Regions from separate parts of the Arthrobacter sp. IK3 genome, predicted to be linked through region 2. Evidence: predicted binding sites of a transcription regulator. Region 2 holds the regulator's gene; the other holds the start of a gene.
The links. Region 2 encodes HrcA, which represses chaperone genes, less so after heat shock. Its sites were predicted from a motif close to TTNGCACTCGNNNNNNNCGAGTGCNAA; they were not measured.
Positions count from the first base shown of each region.

Region 1 (13,529 bases), on a different contig from region 2:
CCGTGACGAACGCGGAGTACAGCGGCTTGTCCCAGATGTTGCCCAGTTCGGCGCTGGACAGTGCGGCGACGGTGCCCGCGGGCACCGGTCCGGCAACCGGGGCTTCCGGCGGCAGCAGCCGGCCGGTAATGGTGACGTCGCCCTCGGGAGCGGTTCCCGCGTCGTCTGCTTCTTCGGCCCAGCCGCGAACCACGGGAATCGAGGCGTCCTGCGGAGCGCCGTCGACGTCGAACGCGGTGACTACCCAGTAGCCCTCTTTGCCATCCAGCAGCCGGTTGTCGATGAGGACCTGGTCCTCGGGGTCGAAGGATCCGCTGAAGGTGACCATCTGGTCAGCCTGGGTGCCGTACAGCGGTCCGCCGGGAGTGAAGACCTCGGTCAGGGGACGAACCACTTCGGTGTCCTCGGCAGGCGGCGGGCCCTCACTTTCGGCTGCCGAGAACTGCCACTCGGAGAGCAGCACAAACACGGTGGATATGGCCAGGGCAAACAGGAGTCCTGCGATCCAGCGTGGTTTCAGGGCAGTCTTAAGCACGGCTTAACGGTACTTCGTAGTCGTGTAGAAAACCCAATGGGCGCCTCCGGGGCTGCTCAGTGGTCGAAGAACACCAGCGAGGAATTGATGAGTTCAGCCAGGACCTCCGGGTCCTGCGCGCGGCGCAGGGATTCCCGAAAAGCCGGCCGGAACAGGGACCGGGCCAGCGTGGCCAGAACCTCCAGGTGCTCCGAATAGGCTGCCGCCGGCGTAGCGATCAGCAGCACTACCGTTGCGGGTCCGTCGGAGGCGCCGAAATCCACGCTGTGCCCGTACCTGCAGACTCCCACCGCGATCGAGGTCTTCACCACGTGCTTGCTGCGGGCGTGGGGCAGTCCGATGCCCCCGGGCAGTCCCGTAGCCATCTGGTGCTCCCGGGCGGTGACGTCCTTAAGGAAGCCATCCAGGTCCAGCAGCCGGCCCTGGGCATACATCCGCTCCGCCAGCTGCGCGGCGGCGTCGTCCCTGTCCTTGGCCTCCATTTCCAGGATGACCATTTCCGGCTCGGTAAGGACGGCGCCGGACGCGTTCAGGCTGAGTTCACTCATGCGTCGGTGCTCCGGTTCAGCGCGGGGCGATGTCCTGGACAGCCAGGCGTGCAGCGTCGGCGGAGACGTCGTCGGGCTGTTCCTGGCTGAGCCGTTCCGCTTCGACACGGGCGAGGTAGTGGCGGACCTCTTCCTCAACCCGGGCGTCGTCCCAGCCGAGGATGGGTGCCATCAGCTCCGCGACTACCGGGGCGGCGGAAACGCCGCGGTCCCAGGACTCGATCGAGATCCGGGTACGGCGTGCAAGCACGTCCTCGATGTGGCGGGCACCCTCGTGCGTGGTGGCGTAAACCACTTCGGCACCGAGGTAGTCGTCCGCACCGGGAAGCGGTTCGCCAAGTTCCGGATTCGCCTTGATGAGGTCCAGGACTTCACCGGCAAGGGATCCGTAACGGTTCAGCAAGTGCTCCACGCGCACTACGTGGATGCCGTATTCGTCGGCGGTGCGGTGGCGCCTGTTCCAGGCGGCCTTGTAGCCGACGGCGCCCAGCAGCGGGATGGTCTGCGTGCAGGATTCCGGCACCTTCTCATCCAGCGCCCGGGCAGCTTCATCCACGGCGTCCTTGGCCATGACGCGGTACGTGGTCCACTTGCCGCCGGCCACGACCACCAGGCCGGGCACGGGGTGCGCGACGACGTGTTCGCGGGAGAGCTTGGCCGTTGAGTCGTTCTCCCCCGCCAGCAACGGACGCAGGCCGGCGTAGACGCCTTCAACGTCTTCGCGGGTCAGCGGGCGCTTCAGCACGCGGTTGACGTGTTCAAGCAGGTAGTCGATGTCCGCGGAGGTTGCCGCCGGGTGGGACTTGTCCAGGTTCCAGTCGGTATCCGTGGTTCCGATGATCCAGTGGCGTCCCCACGGGATCACGAAGAGCACGGACTTTTCGGTGCGCAGGATCATGCCCACGGTGGACTGGATGCGGTCCCGGGGAACCACCAGGTGGATGCCCTTGGAAGCGCGCACCTTCAGCTGGCCGCGGTCGGTCACCATGGCCTGGGTTTCGTCCGTCCACACGCCGGTGGCGTTGACCACCTGGCTGGCGGCGATGTCGAACTCTTCGCCGGTCTCCTGGTCCCGGACGCGGGCTCCCACCACACGCTCCCCCTCACGGAGGAAGTCGACGACGGAGAGCCGGTTCACGGCGGTGGCGCCGTAGTGCACCGCGGTGCGGACCATGTTGGCCACGTAGCGGGCGTCGTCCACCTGGCCGTCGTAGTAGCGGATGGAGCCGATCATGGCGTCATCCTTCAGGCTGGGGGCCGCGCGCAGGGTCCCCCGCCGGGTCAGGTGCTTCTGCATGGGTACGCCGCGGGAGTTGCCCGAGGTCATGCCCAGCGTGTCATAGAGGAAGATACCGGCACCGACGTAGGGCCGTTCCACGAAGCGCTTGGTCAGCGGGTACAGGAAGGGCACCGGCTTCACCAGGTGCGGGGCGATGCGCTGCAGCAGCAGGCCGCGCTCCTTCAGGGCTTCCTGGACCAGGGCGAAGTCCAGCATTTCGAGGTAGCGCAGGCCGCCGTGGATGAGCTTGGAGGAACGTGAGGACGTTCCGGAGGCCCAGTCCCGGGCTTCCACCATGCCCACCTTCAAGCCGCGGGTGACGGCGTCCAGTGCAGCGCCGGCGCCCACCACCCCGCCGCCGACAATCAGGACGTCCAGTTCGCCGCCGGGGGCCGACGTGGAACGCAGTTTCTGCAGGGCTTCTTCGCGGTATTCCGGACTGAGTGCATCTGTTGCCATGGTCTAGGTTCCTCTCTGAAGCGTGCCCCTGGGGTGGCGGGGTTGGACGTGCTCAGGTGTTGTAAAGGTATGGCGATACCAGCACATCGATGCGCTGGAACGCCTTGAGGTCAGAGTATCCGGTAGTGGCCATTGCCCGCCTCAGGGCCCCCATCAGGTTGGAGGTTCCGTTGGTGTGGTGCGAGGGGCCCCACAGGACTTCCTTCAGGGGGGCAACGGTGTCCAGGTGGACCCTGTCGCCGCGGGGCAGTTCGCTGTGGTGGGCTTCCTGTCCCCAGTGCCAGCCGCGTCCGGGTGCTTCCTCGGCGCGGGCAAGCGCGGAGCCGAGCATGACGGCGTCCGCACCCATGGCAATGGCCTTGATGATGTCGCCGCTGGTACCCATGCCGCCGTCGGCGATCACGTGCACGTACCGGCCGCCGGACTCATCCATGTAGTCCCGGCGGGCTTCGGCGATGTCTGAGATCGCAGTGGCCATGGGAGCGTGGATGCCCAGGGCACGCCGCGTCGTCGTCGTCGCTCCGCCGCCGAAGCCGACGAGGACGCCGGCAGCGCCGGTGCGCATGAGGTGCAGCGCCGGGGTGTAGCCGGCGGCACCGCCAACGATGACGGGGACGTCGAGTTCGTAAATGAACTGCTTGAGGTTCAGCGGTTCAACGTTCTTGGAGACGTGCTCGGCGGAAACGGTGGTTCCGCGGATCACGAAGATGTCCACGCCGGCGGCGAGGACGGTCTTGTAGAACTCCTGGGTGCGCTGCGGCGTGAGCGAGCCGGCTACGGTGACGCCGGCCTCGCGCATTTCGGCCAGGCGGGAGGTGATCAGCTCGGCCTGGATCGGCGCGGTGTAGATCTCCTGCAGCCTGCGGGTGGCCGAGGGATTGAAGTTCTCTTCGCTGAGGACGGCGATTTCGTCCAGGATGGGCTGCGGATCCTCGTAACGGGTCCACAGGCCCTCAAGGTTCAGGACGCCCAGTCCGCCCAGCCGGCCCAGCGCGATGGCGGTTGCCGGGGACATCACGGAGTCCATCGGGGCGCCGATGACTGGCATTTCGAACTGGTAGGCATCTATCTGCCAGTTGACCGAGACGTCCTGGGGATCACGGGTGCGCCGGGAGGGCACAATCGCTACGTCATCCAGGGAGTAGGCTCTGCGCCCACGCTTGCCACGGCCGATCTCAATCTCGTTAGTCACTGCTCTAGGTTATCCCAGTCGTTAAAAGAAGCAGGCACCGTTCCGGTGGGGACGGTGCCTGCTCCTGGAGTCTTCATGCTTAGCGGCGACCGTAGTTCGGCGCTTCGGCGGTCATCATGATGTCGTGCGGGTGGGATTCCTTCAGACCGGCCGGGGTGATCCGGACGAAGCGGCCCTTGGCCTTGAGCTCGGCGATGGTGTGCGCGCCCGTGTAGAACATGGTCTGGCGCAGGCCGCCTACGAGCTGGTGCGCGACGGCGGACAGCGGGCCACGGTACGGCACCTGGCCTTCGATGCCTTCGGGGATCAGCTTCTCGTCGCTGGGCACATCGGCCTGGAAGTAACGGTCCTTGGAGTAGGAGGTGTTCTTGCCGCGCGTCTGCATGGCGCCCAGCGAGCCCATGCCCCGGTAGGTCTTGAACTGCTTGCCGTTCACGAAGACCAGGTCTCCGGGGCTTTCGGCAGAACCTGCCAGCAGCCCGCCGAGCATCACGGTGTCCGCGCCGGCAACGATTGCCTTGCCGATGTCGCCGGAGTACTGCAGCCCGCCGTCGGCAATGACCGGAACACCGGCGGGAATCGCAGCCTTGGCGGCTTCGTAGATCGCGGTGACCTGCGGTACGCCGACGCCGGCAACCACGCGGGTGGTGCAGATGGAGCCCGGGCCAACGCCAACCTTGATGGCGTCAGCACCGGCGTCGATCAGCGCCTGGGCGCCTTCACGGGTAGCTGCCTGCCCGCCGATGATGTCCACGTGGGCAGCAGCGGGGTCCTTCTTGAGGCGGGTGATCATTTCCAGCACACCGGCGCTGTGGCCGTTGGCGGTGTCCACCACCAGGACGTCCACGCCGGCGTCAACGAGGGCCATGGCGCGCTCGTAGCCGTCGCCGAAGAAGCCGACGGCGGCACCGACGCGCAGCCGGCCTTCGTCATCCTTGGTGGCGAACGGGTACTGCTCGGCCTTATCGAAGTCCTTGACGGTGATCAGGCCCTGAAGGTGGCCCTCGTCGTCGACCAGCGGCAGCTTCTCGATCCGGTTCTTGCCCAGGAGCTCAACGGTCTCCTCCGGGGAGATGCCCACCCGGCCGGTGATGAGCGGCATCCGGGTCATAACTTCCCCCACCTTGCGGGTGGCGTACTCGGAGCGCGGAATGAAACGGGTGTCGCGGTTGGTCACGATTCCCAGCAGCTTGTTCTGCGGGTCCACGACCGGCAGGCCGGAGACGCGGAAGTGCGCGCAGAGGTCATCGAGTTCCTGGAGCGTGGCGTCCGGGTCGATGGTCACCGGGTTGGTGATCATGCCGGATTCGCTGCGCTTGACCCGGTCCACGTGCTCGGCCTGGTCCGCAATGGAAAGGTTGCGGTGGATCACGCCGAGGCCGCCGTGGCGGGCCATGGCGATGGCCATGCGGGACTCGGTGACGGTGTCCATTGCAGCGGAGAGCAGGGGTGTCTGTACGGTGATGCGCTTGGTCAGGCGGGAGCTGGTGTCTGCCTCTGAAGGGATGACATCCGTGGGGCCGGGCAGCAGAAGGACGTCGTCATAGGTAAGTCCGACGAAGCCGAACGGATCGTGTTCTGGGGACTGCTGGCTCAAGTGCGCGCCTCTTTCGGGACCGGAGATTTGTGGGGTGGCTGGGACAACACGCCCGCGTTTATCTAATCGTAGAACGAAACCGGTACCCCTCCCTATTCCTTGGGGCCCTTTGAGCTATGTGGTTCCGGGCACTGTGACGCCTTCCCAGCCGGTGGCGGCCAGGATGCGTTCCGCGAGGACATGGGACGTGGTCTCCATGTAGGTCCGGTTCAGGTGGTCATGGTCCTTGTAGACAATCACGTTGCCGATGATCCCCGGGCAGGCGTCATCGAAACAGAACTGGTCGCTCAAATCCAGCACGCGCACGCCGGGTATCCGGGCCTCTAGTCCTTCCAGCGGCGAAACTTCCGCGAGCAGCTGGCTGCGGGGCACGTGGCAGGCCCGCACGTCGAAGCCGTTGGATTCAAGGCACTTGAACATGTCGAACTCGAACCGCGGGTTGTCCCGCATGGCCAGGACCTGGATGCCAGCCTCGGTGAAGGGGCGGACGCCGTCGTCGTAGCCGCCGCCCAGGGTTTCATCCGGACTCGATTCCTGCGTGAGGGACGCGACGGTGAACACCGCGTCCGGCATGAGGTCCAGGACGTACTCCCCCGCGGCCTGGTTGAAGGCATTGCACTCTTCGGACCGTTCAGGGTCTTCGGCTCCGTACCGGCAACCCATCTTTAGGACAGTGACCACGTGCCAGTCGTTGGCGCGCGCCACCGGGCCGAGGGCCGCGGTCCACTGCATGGCATGGGAATCTCCCAGCACCACGATGGTCTTCTGCGATCCTTCGGCAGTACCGATCTGCTTGCAGTGCCCTTCCAGGACACTGCCGGCCTCCGGCGCCGCGGCCTCCCCGCACGCCTCGTCCAGCTGTGCCCATTCCTGGTCCATCTCTGACGGCGCCGGCTTGACGAGGGCCTGGGTGGAGGAGACGGTTTCATAATCAGGATCCAGGGACAGCGCGCCCGGATTGTCCGCAATGGACTGCAGCCGCACGGCTTCTGCCTGCGCATCCACGCGTTCCTGCCAGCCGGCCAGCGGCGCGGCAACGAGGGCGAAGGAAGCTGCCAGCACCACTGCCGAGCGCCATGCGGAGACCTGCGGCCAGGACCAGCCGCGCAGCGGCCCTTCCACCAGTTTGGTGGTCAGTACAGCCAACAGCAGCGAAACCGCAATGACGACGGCGCCGTCCACCAGCCCGGCGTTCTGCTGTTTGGAGGCAATCAGCCAGAAAACCAGCACCGGCCAGTGCCACAGGTACAGGGCGTAGGAATTGTCCCCCAGCCTCACCAGCGGCCCGGCCTTCAGCAGCCGGTCCGCTCCGATCCGGCTGCCCGTGTCTCCGGCAGCGATCACCATGGCCGCAGCCAGCGTGGGCCAGAGTGCGAGGTACCCGGGGAACTGCTGCTGGACCTGAAGGATGATGCCGCAGCTGAGCATGGCGATCACGCCGGTCCACCCGATCAGGATGCGGGCCCGGTGGCCCAGGCGGAGGTACGGCAGGGCCAGCGCCAGCAGGGAACCCAGGGCGAACTCCCAGAGCCTGGTCCGGGTGTCGAAGTAGGCATAGGCCTGGTTGGTTCCGGTCTGCCAGACGGAGTACGCCAGGGACACCGCGAACACGGCGGTGAAGACTACCGCCAGCACGGACCGGTAGCTCCTGCCCGCCAGCCTGGAGACCGGGAGGGCTGCCGCGAAGATCAGCGGCCAGAGGACAAAGACCTGGCCCTGGATGGACAGGGACCAGAAGTGCTGCAGCGGGCTGGCCGCACTGTGGTCTGCTGCCAGGTAGTCCACCGCATTATTGGCCAGAGTCCAGTTCTGGAAATAGAACAGCGAGGACCAGGTCTGTCCAATCAGGTCCTGGCGGGCACTGGCCGGCAGGAGCGCCGCGGCAGCGGCGAGCACTGCCAGCAGGACGACGGCGACGGCGGGCAGCAGCCGCTTGAACAGGTGCAGCCAGTACCGGCCCAGGGCCAGTGTCTTTCCGCTTTCGGCCTTCCGGACGAAGGAGCCGGTCAGCAGGAACGCGGAGATCAGCAGGAACACGTCCACTCCCCCGGAAACCCTGCCGAGCCAGACGTGATAGATAACCACCAGCACCACGGCGAGAGCGCGCAGCCCCTGGACTTCGGGGCGGTAGCGCCGTTCCGCGGCGCGCGGGGCAGGGGCCTGCGGGAAGTCCGAAGCGGCAGCGTGCTGCACGGATGCTGACACTTGCTGGTGTCCTTTCAAAGCGGCAAATACCGCACGAGTTTACCGGCCGAACCCCGCGAAGCCTGAATCCGGCGGCCCTGCAGCAGCTCCAGGAAAGGGCAAAGGCCCCGCCAGCCGCGGAGAAAATCCGCGTCTGACGGGGCCCTGGGCCAGCCGAAAGTTAGTGGCTGTGGCCGTGCTCATCTTCCTCGTCAGTCGGCTTTTCGACGACGAGTGCCTCGGTGGTCAGGACCAGCGCGGCAATGGACGCGGCGTTCCGCAGTGCGGAGCGGGTGACCTTGACCGGGTCAATGACGCCGGCCTCGATCAGGTTGACGTATTCGCCCGTGGCGGCGTTGAAGCCGTTGTTGACTTCCAGCTCGCCCACCTTGGACACGACGACCATGCCCTCGGCACCTGCGTTCTCGGCGATCCAGCGCAGCGGCTGGGCCAGCGCACGGCGGACCAGGCCTACGGCAGTGGCGGCGTCGCCGTCGAGCTTTGCCACCTCGGAATCGGTATCCAGGGCGTGGGAAGCGTGCACCAGCGCGGAACCGCCGCCGGCGACAATTCCCTCTTCCAGGGCAGCACGCGTGGAGGACACGGCGTCCTCGATACGGTGCTTCTTCTCCTTCAGCTCAACCTCGGTTGCAGCACCAACCTTGATCACGCCGATGCCGCCGGAGAGCTTCGCGAGGCGCTCCTGGAGCTTCTCGCGGTCCCAGTCGGAATCGGTGCGCTCAACTTCGGCACGGATCTGCGCTACGCGGTCCGCAACGTCGGCTTCGGAGCCGGCGCCGTCCACAATCGTGGTGTTGTCCTTGGTGACGGTGATCCGGCGGGCGGAGCCCAGCACCTCCAGGCCAACCTGGTCCAGCTTCAGGCCGAGGTCCGGGGATACAACCTGGGCGCCGGTGAGGGTGGCGATGTCCTGCATCATGGCCTTGCGGCGGTCGCCGAAGCCCGGCGCCTTGACCGCAACAACGTTCAGGGTGCCGCGGATCTTGTTGACCACCAGGGTGGAGAGGGCTTCGCCGTCCACGTCTTCGGCAATGATGAACAGCGGCTTGGAGGCCTGCAGTGCCTTTTCCAGCAGCGGCAGGAACTCGGCGACCGAGGAGATCTTGCCGGAGTTGATCAGGATGAGCGCATCTTCGAGAACGGCTTCCTGGCGCTCGGCGTCCGTGACGAAGTAGGGCGAGAGGTAGCCCTTGTCGAACTGCATGCCTTCGGTGATGACCAGTTCGGTGGACGTCGAGGAAGATTCCTCGATGGTGATGACGCCGTCCTTGCCGACCTTGTCGAAAGCTTCGGCCAGCAGCTGGCCAACTTCCTCGCTCTGGGCGGAGATGGCTGCCACGTGCGCAACCTGGTTGCCTTCAACTTCCTTGGCGTTCTCCAGCAGGCGTGCGGCAACTGCTTCAACAGCGGTTTCGATGCCGTGCTTCAGTGCGCCGGGAGCGGCGCCTGCGGCTACGTTGCGCAGGCCTTCCTTGACCAGTGCCTGGGCCAGGACCGTTGCGGTGGTGGTGCCGTCGCCGGCAACATCGTTGGTCTTGGTGGCAACTTCCTTGGCCAGCTGGGCGCCAAGGTTCTCATACGGATCGTCGAGTTCGACCTCGCGGGCGATCGTGACGCCGTCGTTGGTGATGGTGGGTGCGCCCCAGGTCTTGGCGAGCACCACATTGCGGCCGCGCGGGCCGAGGGTGACTTTGACGGTGTTGGCGAGCTTGTCGACACCGGCTTCCAGTGAACGACGGGCGGAGTCGTTGAACTCCAACTGCTTTGCCATGTGCGTGTCCTTTCGAGAACTACATCTACAAAAGAAGACCCCGGCCGAATCTGGCCGGGGTCTTCAAAGACTTACTTGACGACGATGGCCAGCACGTCGCGTGCGGAGAGCACCAGGTATTCCTGGCCGCCCTGCTTGACCTCGGTTCCGCCGTACTTCGAGTAGATGACGACGTCGCCCTCAGCAACATCGATCGGCACACGGTTGCCGTTGTCGTCAACGCGGCCGGGGCCGACTGCTACGACTTCACCTTCCTGGGGCTTTTCCTTGGCGGTGTCCGGGATAACCAGGCCGGAAGCCGTGGTCTGCTCAGCTTCGAGCGGGCGAACAACGATGCGATCCTCAAGGGGCTTAATAGAGACCGACACTCGGGCTCTCCTTTGCTTAGTTACTAACGGGTTTGTGGACCGTCGGTAGGCGCTTGCCGTCGTCGCGGGTGCCGGTGGGCGCTTCCCTCAGGAATTAGCACCCTCACAAGGGGAGTGCTAGCTCCGACTTTATGCAACGGTTAGCACTCGGTCAAGGCGAGTGCCAACAAAGGCCGCAAGATAATTCTCTGCCGTCCGGGACCGGCTCCCGAGCGGGCGTTCGCACGTTACTGCCCGGGCGACATCTAAGTTGCTTAGCCTTGCCTAACAAGATAGTTTTCAGAGGCGCGCAAAATTAGCAAACGATTTTGTGACCTAATGGTGGAGGCATCCCCCGGCAGGCCAAACCGAAGAGATCATCTGGAGCACCCCCAAAGTGAAGACCACCCTTAAGTCCCGGCTGCTTGCCGGAACCGCCCTGGTTTCCCTGCTCGCCGTCAGCGCCTGCGGCTCGGAGACCGACGCCGCCGCCGAACCTGCATCGGCAGAGCCGACCACCGTTACCGTGGAGCACACCCAGGGCACCACTGAGGTTCCCGTGAACCCGGAGGTCGTCTACACCTTCGACCTCGGCGCCCTGGACACACTCGACGCCCTGGGCATCGAGGTGGACGGCGTTCCGGCCGCGAACTACCCCGAAAGCCTTTCCAAGTACGGCTCGGATGACTACGCCAAGATCGGCAGCATGAAGGAACCGGACTTCGAGGCCATCAGTGCCGGCGCTCCGGACCTGATCATCATGTCCGGCCGCACCGCAGACTCCTACGAAGAGTTCTCCAAGATTGCCCCCACGATCAACCTCAGCACCGACGCTGCGGATCCGTGGAATTCCTTCATCTCCAACACCGAAATCATCGGTGAGATCTTCGGCAAGGAAGCCGAAGTCGATGAGAAACTCGCCGCCCTTGACTCCAAGGTCGAAGAAACCAAGGCCACCGCGGCCGACGCCGGCAACGGCCTGATCATCATGACCAGCGGCGGCGAAATGACCGCCTACGGCGCAGGTTCGCGCTTCGGCCTGATCCACGACGTCCTGGGCATTGCCACCGCCGCTGACATCAAGTCCGAAGCACAGCACGGCGAATCCGTCTCCTTCGAGTACGTCGCGGAGATCAACCCGGACAACCTGTTCGTCATTGACCGCGACGTCGCAGTCGGAAACGCAGGCGAAGTTGCCTCCGCAGTCCTGGACAACGAACTCGTCATGGGCACCAAGGCCGCCAAGAATGACCGCATCACCATGCTCGATTCCTCCAGCTGGTACCTGGTGGGCTACGGCCTGAACAACGTTGACGCCATGGTCAGCGCTGTCCAGGACGGCATTTCCTAACCGTCCTTCGTACCTGCTAGATCCTCGCCGGCCGGGACCGCCTTCGGGCGGCCCCGGCCGGCGGGGGAGACGGAACCCCCATGACAACACAGATCAGCCCCTCAGCTCCGGCTCCTGCCGGGACCGCTGCCGTACCCGGACCACGACGCCGGGTCCCCGGCCCGGCAGCCATGCTGGTCCTGGGCGGCACCGCCGTCCTGGTGCTCGCCGTCGTCAGCATGTTCGTGGGCGTCAGCGACGTTTCCCTCTCCTCGCTGCTGGCCGGCGACGAGCACGCCTGGACGATTTTCTGGGTCAGCCGGGTGCCGCGGACACTGAGCATCATCCTTGCCGGCATGGCACTGAGCGTGGCCGGGCTGATCATGCAGCTCATGGCGCGGAACAAATTCGTTGAACCCTCCACAGTGGGAACGATCGAGTCCGCGTCCCTTGGCATCCTCGTGGTGACGGTCCTGATTCCCGGAGCCTCGCTGTTCATGAAAATGTCCACGGCCACCCTTTTTGCCGTCGCCGGAACCGCACTCTTCCTGCTGATCCTGCGCCGCATCCCGCTGCGCAATACCTTGATCGTCCCCCTTGTGGGCATCATGCTCGGCGGCGTCATCGCTGCCGTCACCACCTTCTTCGCGTACCGGTTCGACCTGCTCCAGACGCTGAATTCCTGGATGACCGGGGACTTCTCCGGCGTCCTGCGCGGACGGTATGAGCTGCTCTGGATCGTCGGCGCGCTGACGCTGATCGGTTTCCTCGCCGCAGACAGGTTTACGGTCGCCGGCATGGGACAGGAGTTCACCACCAACCTCGGTCTGAACTACAACCGCGTGATGACCCTCGGCCTGATCATCGTGTCCCTGATCAGCGCCGTCGTCGTGGTCAGTGTGGGTTCGGTCCCGTTCCTGGGTCTCATCGTGCCCAACCTTGTCTCCCTCCTGGTAGGAGACAACGTCCGCCGGGCCATCCCCTGGGTCGCGATTTTCGGTGCGGGCTTTGTGCTTGTGTGCGACATCATCGGCCGGACCATCCGCTACCCCTACGAAATCCCCGTGGGCGTGATTGTTGCCGCCGTGGGCAGCGTCCTGTTCCTCTACCTGCTCCTGAGAAAGCGCTCCGCCCGTGCCTAGCTCACCCACCAGCGTCCTGCCTTCGGCAATGACGGTCCAGCGCCGCCGTCCCGTACGGAACCTCTCCCCCCGCTTCTGGATCATTGCCCTCTCCGTCATTGCCGCGGCGCTCGTCGCCGTCTTTATGACCATCGAGCTGCGCGGAAACCTCGGCTATGTCCTGCCGCGCCGCGCCATCAAGGTGGGGTCGATGATCCTGGTGGCCTACGCCGTCGGGGTTTCCACCGTCCTGTTCCAGACCGTGACCGCGAACCGGATCCTGACGCCGTCCATCATGGGTTTCGATGCCCTGTACGTGCTGATCCAGACCGTCCTGGTATTCACCTTCGGCGGCGGACTGGTTCTTTCCATGTCCGAGCCGCTGCGCTACGGGATGGAAGTCGCCCTGATGGTGGGCTTCTCCTTCCTGCTCTACCGGTGGCTGTTCACCGGCGGGGGCAAGTCCCTGCACCTGATGCTGCTGGTGGGAATTGTGCTGGGCACGATGTTCCGCGGCATGTCCTCCCTGCTGCAGCGCCTCATCGAGCCCAGCGAGTTCATCATCCTGCAGGACCTGTTCTTCGCGTCCTTTAATAATGTCGACGGCGCACTGCTGGGTTACTCGCTGATTGCCGTCGCAATCGTCAGCGTTCCGGCCTGGCGGATGCGGCACTCCCTCGATGTGATGTCCCTGGGACGGGATACCTCCATCAACCTGGGCGTGAACCACAAGCGTTCCGTGACCGGTGTGCTGGTGATCTGCTCGGTCCTGGTTGCCGTCTCCACCGCACTGGTTGGCCCGGTGACCTTCTTCGGCCTGCTGGTGGCATCACTGGCCTACCAGCTGTGCTCCCACTTCTCCCACAAGGCCGTGGTTCCCATCGCCGTGCTGCTGGGCATCATTGCGCTGGTAGGCGGCCAGCTGGTCCTTGAACGCATCTTCGCTTTCGATACCGCGCTGAGCATTGTCATTGAATTCGTTGGCGGAATCGTGTTCCTGATTCTGCTCCTGAAAGGCTCCCTTAAATGATCCAGGTCAACGGCGTCACCAAGACCTACGGCTCCACCCCGGTAGTGGACGGGGTGAGCTGCCACATCAAGGGAGGCGGCGTCACCTCCATCATCGGTCCGAACGGAGCCGGCAA
Region 1 covers NZ_JBPPSW010000001.1:499,037-512,565, reverse strand. Annotated here, with positions in the region: gene ACSLGO_RS02475 (SURF1 family protein) at 1-535, opposite strand, end outside; gene ACSLGO_RS02470 (PTS sugar transporter subunit IIA) at 592-1,083, opposite strand; gene ACSLGO_RS02465 (glycerol-3-phosphate dehydrogenase/oxidase) at 1,100-2,821, opposite strand; gene ACSLGO_RS02460 (GuaB3 family IMP dehydrogenase-related protein) at 2,874-4,013, opposite strand; gene guaB (IMP dehydrogenase) at 4,093-5,610, opposite strand; gene ACSLGO_RS02450 (acyltransferase family protein) at 5,725-7,815, opposite strand; gene groL (chaperonin GroEL) at 7,976-9,586, opposite strand; gene groES (co-chaperone GroES) at 9,658-9,954, opposite strand; gene ACSLGO_RS02435 (siderophore ABC transporter substrate-binding protein) at 10,331-11,284, shown strand; gene ACSLGO_RS02430 (ABC transporter permease) at 11,365-12,405, shown strand; gene ACSLGO_RS02425 (iron chelate uptake ABC transporter family permease subunit) at 12,434-13,414, shown strand; gene ACSLGO_RS02420 (iron ABC transporter ATP-binding protein) at 13,411-13,529, shown strand, end outside.
Region 1: the regulator HrcA is predicted to act here: its motif matches at 10,095-10,121, upstream of groES (co-chaperone GroES).

Region 2 (9,603 bases):
AAACGTGGGAGACTGTTAACTTAGAAACCAGTCCAACTTCGTTCAATCCCTGCGTGCGAGCGGCGCTTCGGAATGCGATCGCGCATCCGGCACGGCGCCGAAGCCATGCAAACAGTAAAGGAACCGCCACAGTGTCACCTCTGGCCCGCTTCTCACCGGTGCCTGCCGCGACGGATCCGGCGATCATTCGGAATTTCTGCATCATCGCCCACATCGACCATGGCAAGTCCACCCTGGCTGACCGCATGCTCCAGCTCACCGGCGTAGTCCAGCAGCGGGACATGAAAGCCCAGTACCTGGACCGCATGGACATTGAACGCGAACGCGGAATCACCATCAAGTCCCAGGCTGTACGCATGCCGTGGGAACTCGAGAACACCTCCTACGCCCTGAACATGATCGACACCCCGGGCCACGTCGACTTCACCTATGAAGTCTCCCGCTCCCTGGCGGCCTGCGAAGGAGCAGTGCTGCTGGTGGATGCCGCTCAGGGGATCGAAGCGCAGACCCTTGCCAACCTCTATCTGGCGATGGAAAACGACCTGACCATCATCCCGGTCCTCAACAAGATCGACCTGCCGGCAGCGCAGCCGGAGAAGTACGCCGAGGAACTCGCCCATCTGATCGGCGGCGACCCTGCGGACGTCCTGAAGGTCTCCGGCAAGACCGGTGTGGGCGTCGAAACCCTGCTGGACCAGATTGTCCGGGACATTCCGGCCCCGGTGGGCGATCCCAACGCACCGGCACGTGCCATGATCTTCGACTCCGTCTATGACACCTACCGCGGCGTGGTCACCTACGTCCGCGTGGTGGACGGCAAGCTCTCCCCGCGCGAACGCGTGCAGATGATGTCCACCCGCGCGAGCCACGAACTCCTTGAAATCGGCGTCAGCTCGCCCGAACCCACGCCTTCCAAGGGCCTCGGCGTCGGCGAGGTGGGTTACCTGATCACCGGTGTGAAGGACGTCCGCCTGTCCAAGGTGGGGGACACCGTCACCAATCTGGCAAAGCCCGCCGCCGAATCACTGCCCGGCTACGCCGATGCCAAGCCCATGGTCTTCTCCGGCCTGTACCCGATCGACGGCGCCGACTACCCGGTACTGCGTGACGCGCTGGAAAAGCTGATGCTCAACGACGCCGCGCTGGTGTACGAACCCGAAACCTCGGCCGCCCTCGGTTTCGGTTTCCGCGTGGGCTTCCTTGGCCTGCTGCACCTCGAAATCACGCGTGAACGGCTCGAGCGCGAATACAACCTGGACCTCATCTCCACCGCACCCAACGTTGAGTACGAGGTGACGCTTGAGGACAACAAGGTGGTCACCGTGACCAACCCCAGCGAGTACCCCGAAGGCAAAATCAAAGAGGTCCGCGAGCCGATGGTGGCGGCCACCATCCTGGCACCCAGTGAGTTCGTGGGGGCCATCATGGAACTGTGCCAGACCCGCCGCGGTGTCCTGGGCGGCATGGACTACCTCTCCGAAGACCGGGTAGAAATCCGGTACCGCCTGCCGCTGGCCGAGATTGTCTTCGATTTCTTCGACGTGCTGAAGTCCAAGACCCGCGGCTACGCCTCCCTGGACTGGAAGGCCGACGGCGAGCAGGTCTCCGACCTGGTCAAGGTGGACATCCTGCTGCAGGGCGAGCAGGTGGACGCCTTCAGCTCCATTACCCACAAGGACAAGGCCTACGCCTACGGCGTCATGATGACCGGGAAGCTGCGGGAACTGATTCCCCGGCAGCAGTTCGAGGTTCCCATCCAGGCCGCCATCGGCTCCCGCATCATTGCCCGCGAATCCATCCGCGCCATCCGCAAGGACGTGCTTGCCAAGTGCTACGGCGGCGACATCAGCCGTAAGCGCAAGCTGCTGGAAAAGCAGAAGGAAGGCAAGAAGCGCATGAAGATGGTTGGCCGCGTGGAAGTCCCGCAGGAAGCCTTCGTGGCTGCCCTGTCCTCCGACGAATCCAAGGACAAATCCAAGAAGTGACACCCAGCGCACTGCCCCTCGGGGATCCCGCGCCAAAGGACGGACTTCTCCCGTCCGACGCAGCAGCGGCGGCTGCAGAGCGGAAATTCGGGCTGTACGTCCACATTCCGTTCTGCGCCGTACGCTGCGGCTACTGCGACTTCAACACCTACACCGCTACCGAACTGGGTGGAGGTGCCTCGCAGGACGCCTACGCGGCCACAGCCGCGCAGGAGGTGCGTTTCGCTGCCGGGGCGCTGACGGCGTCAGGCCTTCCCGAACGCCCCATTGAGACTGTCTTCTTCGGCGGCGGAACCCCAACCCTGCTGCCCGCCGAAGACCTGGCCGCCATCCTGGGCACAGCCGTACAGCAGTGGGGTCTGGCACCAGGCGCGGAAGTTACCACTGAGGCCAACCCCGACTCGGTGACCCCGGAATCGCTGCAGCTTCTTGCCGATGCCGGCTTCACCCGCGTGTCCTTTGGCATGCAGTCCGCCGTGCCGCACGTCCTGGCGGTCCTGGACCGCACCCATACGCCTTCCCGGGTGCCTCAGGCGGTGCAGTGGGCGCGGGATGCCGGACTGAAAGTCAGCGTCGACCTGATCTACGGCACGCCCGGTGAGTCCCTGGCGGACTGGAAGCACTCGGTCGAGGAAGCCCTGAGCTACGAACCCGACCACATTTCCGCCTACGCGCTGATCGTAGAGGAGGGGACCAAGCTGGCCGCGCGCATGCGCCGCGGCGAAGTCCCGCCTATCGACGACGACGACCACGCGGACAAGTACCTGCTGGCCGACGAGCTGTTCACGGCTGCCGGGCTCAACTGGTACGAGGTCAGTAACTGGGCGCGCACGCCGCAGGATGCCTGCCGGCACAACCTGGCCTACTGGCGCAGCGATGACTGGTGGGGGATCGGACCCGGGGCGCACTCCCACGTTGGCGGTGTCCGCTGGTGGAACGCCAAGCACCCCACGGCCTACGCCCAGCGCATCGCGGCGGGGGAGTCACCCGCCGTCGGGCGTGAGACCCTCGACGCGGACACCCGCTACCTCGAAGACGTCATGCTGCGCACCCGGCTGGCCGAAGGCCTGCCGCGGGAACTGCTCCGCCCGGAGGGACGGCACGAGATCGCCGGCCTGATTGCGGACGGCCTGGTTGAACCGAAGGCCGCCATCGCGGGAACCGTGCTGCTCACGCTTCGGGGCCGGCTGCTGGCCGACGCCGTGGTGCGGCGCCTGCTCCCGTAGACCGTGCACAGAACCAAAAGACCCGCCGGCCCCCATGGGGCGGCGGGTCTTTCGCGTGGGGCCGGAAGCGTCAGCGCTGACGTGTCAGCGGAAACGGCGCAGGTTGAAACGGTAGCGGTAAGGCCGGCCGCGGTTGCATTCGATTCCGGCGATCACCGAGTACACTGCCACGACAATCCAGATGAGTGCATTCAGGATGGCGAAATACCCGCCGACCACCGGAATGAAGGAAAGCAGCCAGGCAACGAGGGCCAGGATGGTGGGGGGTAGCGTGAAGTTCAGCGCTTCCTTGGACTCCTGGGCCGTGAACGGCCCGCGGTCACGGAACACCAGATAGATGATGAGGGAAGGAACAAAACCCAGGATCCCGCCAAAATGGGAAAGGGTTGCCCACTGGCGGTCTTCCGACGCGGTCAGGGGAAGGGCGTTGGCCGGGGCACCCTGGTAGTCCGGGCGCGCCGGCGAACCGCTGTTAGCCGGCTGCGGGTGGTTCGGGCGTGGGTTGGACACGGTGGCTTTTCCTTTAACTCTCAGATGACGCAGGGGTCGCCCCCCCCGCGGGTACCTGTTGTTAGACAAGGGTACTGGCTTCAGCGGCCGGAGCAGGCACCGGGGCCCCGCGTGCCGTGCCGACGGCGGGCGCGCCAGGTTTCCGGCGCAGTCCTACGGAACGGTGAGGAAGTCGATGACTTCCTCCACCCGGCCCAGCAGTGACGGCTCCAAATCGGCGTAAGTGCGGACCGAACCCAGGAGCTTCTTCCAGCCCACGGCGACGTCGGTGTGGTCGCGGTGCGGCCAGCCAAGTCCCTTGAGGATTCCGGTCTTCCAGTCTTCATGCCGGGGCACCACGGGCCATTCAGCCAGTCCGATGACGTGGGGCTTGATGGCCTGCCAGACGTCCACGTACGGGTGCCCGACAATGAGCACGTTCCCGGCAGCTCCGGGCACCCTCATGGCTTCAGCCGCTATGCGGGATTCCTTGGACCCGGACACCAGATGGTCTACGAGGATCCCGAGCCGCCTCCCGGGTCCGGGAGAGAACTCCCGCACGGCACCGGCAAGGTCGTCCACGCCGTGGAGGGGTTCGACGACGATGCCTTCAATCCGCAGGTCGTCACCCCAGACCTTTTCCACCAGTTCCGCGTCGTGTTTGCCCTCAACCCAGATACGGCTGGCCCGGGCCGTTCGCGCACGGACGTTCTCCACGGCGACAGAGCCTGACGCCGTACGCCGGGCAACGGGGGCCTGGGCCTGAACGGCCGGGACAACTTCAACGGGTTCGCCTTCCAGGAGGAATCCGAAGCCCAGCTCAAAGGACCGGGTGCGCCCGCGGTAATCTTCCAGCACCACCAGGTGCATGCCGCCGGATTTCTCGGTGCGGATCACCGCGCCTACCCACCCGGTCTGGACTTCCTCCAGCACCAGGCCCTTCTCGGCACCCACCTGCCGCAGGGCCTTACGGGCCGGGGCGGTGATGTCCTGCGGACCCCACTCGTAGCTGGGCATGACTCCTCGTTCCTGACGACGCGCGAAGGGCCTGCGGTGGCGGCAGGCACGCAGGAACCAATGCTAGCAACGGGAGCGGATGGTATTAGACTTAGCACTTAGGGACACCGAGTGCTAAGTCTGGCCTGAGAACAGCTGCCAGCGGAAAGCCAGTCAGCGAAGGAGGAAACCATTGAGCGAACCACGCCGGCTCGAGGTGCTCCGGGCCATCGTCGAAGACTACGTCCACTCGCGTGAACCGGTCGGCTCAAAGGCCCTGGTTGAACGCCACCACCTCGGGGTTTCCTCCGCAACCATCCGCAATGACATGGCTGTCCTCGAAGAAGAGGGCCTGATCGTTGCGCCGCACACGTCCGCAGGGCGCATCCCCACGGACAAGGGCTACCGCCTGTTCGTGGACCAGCTTTCGGACCTCAAGCCGCTTTCCGCGGCTGAACGCCGTGCCATCCAGACACTCCTGGAGGATGCGGAGGACATCGATGACATTCTGGACCGCACGGTGCGTCTCCTCTCCCAGCTGACCAACCAGGTCGCCGTCGTTCAATATCCGCACCTGGGCAATGCCAAGGTGCGGCACATCGAATTCGTCCTGCTGGCACCGGCGCAGGTGCTGGTAGTCCTGATCTCCACGACGGGCCGGGTGGAACAGCGGGTCATCACCGCCCCCGCTCCCGTAACCGAACAGGACCTGCACGAACTGCGCCAGCACTTCCTCCAGGCACTGGCCGGAACCACTCTGACCCGGATCACTTCCCATCTCGCGGATACGCTGGCCACCGTGCCGGCGCACCTGCGCGGCACCGCTGGCGCGCTGGGACGGGCACTTGAACAGCTGGCCGGCATCAACCGTGAAGACCGCATGGTGATGGCCGGCACTGCGAACCTGGCCCGGGCCACCGGTGACTTCCCGCTGACCATCGGCCCCATCCTGGAGGCCCTCGAAGAGCAGGTGGTCATGCTCCGGCTGCTCTCCGAGATGGAACAGGATGCCAGGGGTGTTTCGGTGCGGATCGGATCCGAGAATCCGTACGGTTCCCTGTCCGAGGCATCCGTCGTAGCCACTGGGTACGGGCCGGACGCGTCCGCTATGGTTGGAATCCTCGGTCCCACCCGGATGGACTACCCCAACACCATGGCAGCGGTCCGAGCCGTTGCCCGCTACCTTTCCCGGGTCCTGAACAACTGACCCACCAGACCGGCAGGCGCGCCGAACGGTGCCCTGCGGAAGACTAACCACCCCCGAGGCGGGGTACGCAATACAGGAAGCGATGTGCACGAGTGAGTGATCACTACCAGGTACTCGGCGTGAGCCGGGATGCCACCGGCGAGGAAATCAAGAAGGCCTACCGCAAGCTGGCCCGCAAACTGCATCCGGACGTGAATACCGCCCCCGGAGCTGCGGACGAGTTCAAAGCCGTGACCCATGCCTACGAGGTCCTCTCCGACCCGCAGAAGCGCCGGGTCTACGACACCACCGGCCAGGAAAACGGCACGGACAACGGGTTTGGCGGCGCCGGCTTCGGCGGCCAGGGCTTCGGCTTCCAGGACATCTTCGACACCTTCTTTGGCGGCGGAGCCCCCGGCGGGGGACGGGGCCCGGCATCGCGCACCCGGCGCGGCCAGGATGCGCTGATCAACGTCCGGATCGACCTGAAGGATGCCGTCTTCGGCACAAACAAGAAAATCGACGTCGAAACCGCTGTCCTCTGCCCCACCTGTGAGGGCTCCTGCTGCCAGCCCGGAACCTCGCCCCGCACCTGCGACATCTGCCACGGCAGCGGCCAGGTCCAGCGTGCAGTGCGTTCAATCCTCGGCCAGGTCATGACCACCGCGCCCTGCGGCTCGTGCCAGGGATTCGGCACCGTCATCCCGGACCCGTGCCACGAATGTGCCGGGGAAGGACGCGTCCGCAGCCGCCGCACCCTGACCATCAAGGTTCCCGCCGGCGTCGGAACAGGCACCAGGATCCAGCTCAGCGGACAGGGTGAAGCCGGAACTGCCGGCGGACCGCAGGGTGACCTGTACGTCGAAATCCGGGTCAACGCGGATCCCGTGTTCATGCGCGACGGCGATGACCTGCACGCAACCCTGACGGTGCCGATGACGGCGGCCGCACTGGGCACCGTCATCACCATGGACACCTTTGACGGTGAACGTGAGATCAACATCAAGGCCGGCACCCAGTCCGGTGAAGTCACTACGCTCAAGGGTCTTGGCGTGACCCACCTGCGCGGTTACGGCCGCGGTGACCTGATGGTGCACGTCCAGGTGGAGACCCCGCAGAAGCTCGACGCCGCGCAGGAGGAACTGCTGCGCCGGCTCGCGGAACTGCGCGGAGAGGAATTCGCCGAAGGGCGGGTCAGCGGCAGCAGCAACAGCGGTGTCTTCGCCAAGCTGCGCGACCGTCTCGGCAACCACTAGGCGCCGGAGCCCACGGTGACCAACCCCATCTTCTTCGGCGATCCCGAACTCGTTGCTGCCGCGGCACCGGGGAGCGTCTTCGCGCTCACCGGCCCTGAGGCGCGGCATGCAGTGGCAGTCAAGCGGCTCTCACCGGGAGAAGACGTGGATATTGTCGACGGCGCCGGAACCCGCCTGCGCGGAACCGTACGGTCCGCCGAGCCGGGATTGCTGGAAGTCGATGTCCGGGACGTAGCGGTAGAATCAGGCCAGGACTGCGAGATCACGCTTGTCCAGGCACTGGCCAAGGGCGACCGGGACGAGCAGGCGATCGAGGCCGCAACCGAACTTGGCGTGGACGCAGTCCTTCCCTGGCAGTCCGAGCGCAGCATCGTGCGGTGGCGTGCTGACAAGGCGGCCAAGGGCCAGGCCAAGTGGCGCGCCGTAGTGACCTCGGCGGCCAAGCAGTCCCGCAGGTCCCGGATTCCGCAGGTGCGCGATGTCGCCGACAGCAAGGCCCTTGCTGCGGTCCTGGCGGGGACCGATTTGGTCCTGGTGCTTCACGAGGAAGCCGACGTTCCACTGGCAGCTGCCGTTGAACTCGCGCTGGCACGGTCCGTGGGAACCGGCCTGGAGGCTGGAATCCGGTCCATCGCCGTCGTGGTGGGGCCGGAGGGTGGAATCAGCCCGGCTGAACTCCAGGCCTTGCGGAACGCCGGTGCGGTTGCGGTTCGGCTGGGTCCGCATGTGCTGCGTTCCTCGAGTGCGGGCCCTGCTGCCCTGGTGCTGCTGAACCACCTGCTGGGCCGCTGGAACTGAGCACGGCCCGGGCGGACTAAGGTCCTTCCCGGGTCAGCTGCTGAATTTGGGCTCTCCGAGGCCGGAGAGCCTAGTAGACCGTGAAGCGCTTCGAATCCTCGTTCTCGCCCTCGCCGTGGAACACGCGCAGGCTGTACTCACCGGGGTCCAGGTCGATCTGGATGTCGAACATCGCCGTCTCGCCGGATGCGGCATCCAGCCGGATCTCACCGGATTTCAGGGCGGACGTCTCAGGCCGTCCGTTGACTACCCGCTCCACGCTCCAGAACAGCGGCTCATCGCGCTCCACGGCGGAGCCGGTGACCGTCACGGAAGCCTCAGTGCCGTCTCCCGCCTGCGGGCTGATGATCCAGATCGGCGCGGGCATGGACTTGTCCCGCGTGAGGTCCCCTTCCAGGTCCTCATGGCCGAACGCCTTGTAACCGGCCTTGCCGTCCACGAGTACGGCAACACTTGCGTTGTAGCCGGCAGTAGTCAGGCCCGCATTCGCGGCTGCGGCGGTTGCCGTATACACCAGCTGCTGGACCGCGCGGTGGGCCATGCCGGCATCCAGGGACGGCTTGAAGGCATCCGCGGAAATGTCCACTGTGATGACGTTCTTGCTGGAGATCGAGGCAGTGACCCTGGAGGCCGGGGCCCACGGCGTGAAGTAGTCATCATCTGACGGCGTCGCGGTAGTCATGGTCATTACCGCTTCCCCGATGGGGTCGCCCGTGTTCTTCGACGGAAGGAACTCACGGTACAGCTGGACATCGGACCCGTTCAGGCCCAGCCAGTAGACCGGCATCACTACCTTTGATTCCGTAGCTTCCGCAGGTGCGGAAACAGCCATCGGGTGACCCTCGGGGGAAGTCGCGGCGCTAAAGGAGCTGGGCATGCTGGTGGTGGGCAGTTCCGCAACCACGCCGCAGGAACCCAGAAGCAGCGGGGCTGCTGCCGCGGCCAGCAGGAGGCGGAAACGTGCGGAGCGGCGAGTTCGCTGCTCGGTCATGACTGTCCCTGCCTTCCATGTCCTGTGCCGGCACGAGTCCGGTCGATGCTGTGGGGGTCCGTCCGGGACAGGGGGTCGCGGCCGGAGCATTCCATCAAGCTTGGCACAGCCGCACGGGCCCAAACCGGGGGTTCCGGCCTTCCGGCCGGGACTGATACTTGATTGAGACCCAGACGATGCCAAGCCGAGACAAACGGCGTAATACAGCTCACACAGTCCGTAACTGATCCGCCGATCCGTTCCCTGCAGCGCTACCGGAAGCCGGCGGGGCACGTGCGGGCGCATATCCAGTAGAATTAAGAAGTCTGTGGGCACCATGAACTTCAGCAGACGTACCATCCAGAATTCCGATAAGGGGCGATGAGAGGCCGAGGGGCCGCATATATGACCGAATCTTCAGCAGGAATCGGCACCATCCGTGAGGACCAGCAGACGATTGTCTTCGACTCAACCGAGCACATGGTCCAGTCTTTGGGCGCGAACGATGAAGCCCTGAAAGTCATCGAGAACGCCTTTCCGGAGGTGAACCTCCACGTCCGCGGAAACGAGCTCTCAGTCTCCGGCCCAGCCCCTGCAGTGGACCGGACCGTCCGCCTCGTCAACGAGGTCCGCGTCCTTGCGCGGCACCAGACGCGGGTGACGCCCCAGATCCTCGAACAGCTGATCACCATGCTCA
Region 2 covers NZ_JBPPSW010000008.1:189,280-198,882, forward strand. Annotated here, with positions in the region: gene lepA (translation elongation factor 4) at 132-1,985, shown strand; gene hemW (radical SAM family heme chaperone HemW) at 1,982-3,211, shown strand; gene ACSLGO_RS12535 (DUF4870 domain-containing protein) at 3,296-3,721, opposite strand; gene ACSLGO_RS12540 (DUF3097 domain-containing protein) at 3,875-4,717, opposite strand; gene hrcA (heat-inducible transcriptional repressor HrcA) at 4,890-5,903, shown strand; gene dnaJ (molecular chaperone DnaJ) at 5,996-7,138, shown strand; gene ACSLGO_RS12555 (16S rRNA (uracil(1498)-N(3))-methyltransferase) at 7,154-7,936, shown strand; gene ACSLGO_RS12560 (GerMN domain-containing protein) at 8,007-8,927, opposite strand; gene ACSLGO_RS12565 (PhoH family protein) at 9,312-9,603, shown strand, end outside.